DNA from 2 places in the Psychrobacillus sp. FSL K6-4046 genome. Region 2 is predicted to be linked to the other one. Evidence: riboswitches for the same ligand, from Rfam matches in the RefSeq annotation. Region 2 holds a riboswitch; the other holds the start of a gene.
What was found. A riboswitch is a leader RNA that binds a small molecule or an ion and turns the genes downstream of it on or off. The one in region 2 is predicted to bind lysine.

Region 1: linked by a shared signal. The riboswitch ahead of MKY09_RS05675 (Na+/H+ antiporter NhaC family protein) and the one ahead of MKY09_RS18930 (transporter substrate-binding domain-containing protein) in region 2 are both predicted to bind lysine.

The regions. Positions count from the first base shown of each region.
Region 1 is NZ_CP152020.1:1,176,569-1,178,780, forward strand. Features, by position in the region: gene MKY09_RS05665 (bifunctional UDP-sugar hydrolase/5'-nucleotidase) at 1-115, shown strand, start outside; gene yunB (sporulation protein YunB) at 158-928, shown strand; lysine riboswitch at 979-1,162, shown strand; gene MKY09_RS05675 (Na+/H+ antiporter NhaC family protein) at 1,251-2,212, shown strand, end outside.
Region 2 is NZ_CP152020.1:3,827,813-3,830,024, forward strand. Features, by position in the region: gene MKY09_RS18930 (transporter substrate-binding domain-containing protein) at 1-762, opposite strand, end outside; lysine riboswitch at 890-1,072, opposite strand; gene MKY09_RS18935 (M23 family metallopeptidase) at 1,208-2,185, opposite strand.

The sequences.
Region 1 (2,212 bases), 1.2 Mb from region 2:
TGGATTTTTCTTTCCTTCTTTTAAGACCGCGAAGAAACAATATATTATGCCAGAAACTATTCGGGACGTTATAAAATGGTATGGAATAAAGGAAGAGCATAAATGTAGGGCATAATAGACCTCCTCGTTACATAAAAGTAATGAGGAGGTTTTTTCGTTGTTTTATCGCAAAAAGAAGAAGCGTTTCATATTTTTTAGCACTCAACGCAAATTAGCCATCTTTTTAACATGCTTTCTATTGTCAGTGGCTTGGGTATTCTATTATATAAATGCGCAACTAACTCCCACTTACTTACAATATGCTGAAGTGCAAACGAACAAGATTGCATCTATGGTAATAAGTAAGGCGATTAACTCGCGTACGGCAAATGTTCTAGATGTAAACGATATTATTGAAGAGGTTCCTTCGGATAGCAAAAATATGGTCACAACCAAATTCAATACAGAAATTATTAACCGAGTGCTATCTGATACAAATAGTTTAGTACAATCCCATTTAGAACAGGCTGAACAAGGGAATTTATCAAGTCTTCCTTACTTGGATGATATTGAGTATGATAAGCAAACAATGGAAGACCAAGGTGGAGTCGTATTTTTTGTTCCGATGGGGCAAGCAACGAATATACCTTTGATCGGTAACCTTGGTCCGAAAATACCAATTCGATTCCACGTGATCGGAAACGTTCAGTCAAATGTGGTGCCTACTATTACCGAGTTCGGTATTAATAATGCGTATGTAGAAATTAGTATCCACATTAAGGTGAATGTACAAATCATCGTCCCGCTTGCTAGTAAAATGAGTGTAGTGGAACAGAATATACCAGTAGCCATGGGTCTAGTACAAGGGCAGGTTCCTCACATTTATACAGGTGGGGATGGGTCGGCTGCTCCATCGGTGGAGGTACCTATACCGTTACCGGAAGATTAAAAAAACTTCATTTTTCTTAAATTACTGTTAGAATAGATAAAAATGAATAATAAATAGGTAGAGGCCGCATTGCTTAATAGTATGTTACGGGAGGGTGACTCCAAGGATCGTAATAGAAAGGAAGTTTTGCCGAAACTAAGTATGTCTAGTCAAGGATGCTTAGTTGGGGTTATTTTGAACAAGAATAACACTGTCATGTATATGGGGACATATAGATGGGGAGCTACAAAAGTGAAACAAAGTGTTATAACTAAAATTTCATGTATAAGCCAACCTATAAAATACTATAGGTTGGCTTTTCTATTTTCAAGGAGGAACAGTTTTGGAGAATACAATTTTTTCGTTAGTGCCACCGCTATTGGCAATCATCATGGTTTTATTGACAAAAAGGGTCTTGTTATCGTTAGGAGCAGGTATTCTTTCTGCAGCCTTACTAGTAGAGGAATTTAGCCCTGTTGGATCTTTGTTAATGTTATGGAATTCCTTTAAAATCTCTTTTTGGGATGGGGGATTAAATGTATATAACATTTATATTTTATTGTTCATTCTCTTGTTAGGTGTAGTTACCGCTTTTGTCAGCCTGTCAGGAGGAAGCACGGCTTTCGCTAATTGGGCGATTAAGCGAATTAAAACGAAAAGAGGCTCTAAACTATTAACAGCCTTTTTAGGAATCATTATTTTTGTGGACGATTATTTTAATGCATTAGCAGTAGGGCAAATTGCAAGACCAATTACGGATTCGCATAAGGTTTCTCGTGCAAAGCTAGCCTATTTCATCGATTCTACATCAGCACCGATATGTGTAATCTCACCAGTTTCTAGCTGGGGAGCATTTTTGATCAGCCAGCTAGGTGTTATTTTCACAACACATGCTGTGACAGAATATACTCCGTTAGAAGCTTTTATCACAATGGCACCAATGAATTTCTATGTTATAGCTACTTTAGCGATGGTGTTCTTTGCCGCATGGACAGATTTTGATCTGTTTGAAATGAAAAAGCATGAAAAACGTGCGAAGGAAACAGGAGTATTATTTGATCCAAATAAAACAAACCCAGGAGATATGGAAGGAGATTTTCCAGACAATCAGTATGGTAAAGTGATCGATTTATTGCTTCCAATCATCTCTTTAGTAGTGGTAACGTTAGGATTGATGTTCTGGACAGGCTATCAGTTGTCTGGAGGAATTTTAGATATTTTTGTCATCTTTGAAAATACAGATGTTCCTTTGTCCTTATTTATAGGTGGATTGGTAGCAAGTATTTTATCCTTCCTGTTGTATGC
Region 2 (2,212 bases):
TATTTCATTTATTTTATCTGTTAAATCGCTACCTTTTTTCAATCCTACTGCAACAGCTGTTTCTTCTTCATCTGCAACAAATCCTTCTTCGAATTCAACCATGCTGAAGTTATCATTTGCAGAGGAAGCACTAATTCCTTCTGGACGTTCAGATACATAACCGTCGATCATGCCGGATTCCAGTGCTACACGCATTGCTGGAAAGTTATCTGATGCAGGCTGTTTTTTTACACCTTTAATTTGGTCTATCACTCCGTAGTGGGAAGTATTTAATTGGCCTGTAACTTTTGCTCCATTAAAGTCTTGAATGGAAGTGGCATCCTCAAATTTTCCGCCCTTTTTTACAACCATAACAAAGTTGGAAGTATAATAGTTTTCAGAGAAATCGATTGTTTTTTTACGCTCTGCTGTTGGTGACATTCCAGCAATAATTGCATCAATCTTACCCGAAGTTAAAGCTGGAACTAGACCGTCCCATTCGGTTTTAACGATTACCAGTTCTTTACCTAAGCCTTCTGCAATTTTTTTAGCAATTTCTACATCGTATCCACCAGCATACTCTGCGTTACCGTCCAATTTCACTCCACCGTTTTTGTCATCCATTTGAGTCCAGTTAAAGGGTGCATATCCTGCCTCTAGTCCTACTGTAAATGTATCTTGGGCAGATGCTGATCCAACGCTTCCTTCCTCTTTCGTTCCACAAGCAGCAAGCAATAAAAAAATGGATAGTAAAAATGTGAATGTAAATAGTCTCTTTTTCATCTCTAGTAATCTCCTTTTTTAAAGTTATTATATGTATGCAACCATACAAAAAGGACAACCGTACAAAAAAAGACTTGAGGTAGACTCAGGTCATAATGTATGGTTGCCCTAAATCCTCTACTTTTCCCCATGAGATAGCACACCATTATAAACCGGGACGTTTATAACGGACAGTCCTGCAATTCTTCACTGCAGACCCAGCATGTAATAATGAGTTTATTACAAGCTTCGGCGACATTTCCTTCTCCTTAGTATCTAAGCTTCTCAAGCTCCTCTAAGGACTGTTAAATATCGCGCCTCTACCTCACTTATAAAAGCGAGGTTATATTCAATTAGTTGTTCATAGTCTACAATAGAGATTTTCATCTGTCAACAAACATTCTATTGATTAATCAAAATATTACTATTTTTTAAACTTCATCATTCTAAATAGAAACGAACAGTCTTATTTAAAAAATGAACCTATAATACGGGGAATAAATAAGAAAAAATCTGCTAAAGTAAATGTATTTTCCACTTTGTCAAAGACATCCATTTTCGACTTTTCGTTCGGTTTGTAGGTCGTTACTGTATCGCCTTGAATTGGCTCAATCCCATCATAGAAGCTTATACGTATAGAGTGGCAGTTCACATAATCAGACGAATCCATCACCTGAAAATGTATATGAGGCTCAGAGGAGTTTCCAGAATTTCCACAAAGGCCAATTGTTTGTCCCTGCTTCACCGCGTCTCCTTCTTTTACTACTATAGAATATTGTTTGAAATGCGCAAGCAAGCTATATTCTCTATTTTCATGCTCCAAAATGACATAGTTTCCGGCTGGTTCTTTTTCATTCATTTCTCCGGGAATATTATCTACAATATCATTCATAACCTTTACTACCTTACCGTCTGCTGGCGCAACTACCTCTTTATCAAAAGCATAGTAACTTTCATTAAGTAATCTATTACCCTTATACGTCTGACCATTCTTCATCTTCACTAAATCATATGCATAGCGCTGAGATTCATAAACGTAATGATAGTTAAGAAATTCATTCGTCCCACCCCAGAAAACAAACCATTCTTCTTTAATAGGCATCATATATTTATTTTTGGTGTAACGTTGATCGCTTTTGGGGAAGGTTACATAAGGTTTTAATACTATGCCCTGGATGTAGTTAGCCGTATCAAAGGTTACACTAACTATTCTCTCCTTATTGTTATCTAACCATAAATACTGAGTTGAATAACCAATCTCGGTCTTTTTAATCATTTGGTAGCTTTCAACCTCCTGATTAAAGGAAATGGCTAAATCAATAAATTGGTCCAGTGATACTAGCTCTTTAAATTCTTTGACGCATTGGTTATAAATTTCTTCATGGTTTCCATATAGGAATACTTCTCCAAAATTTTCGGGCGATATAAATTTCTCTACATTCATAGATCTGTTTACCTCCAATTTATAACA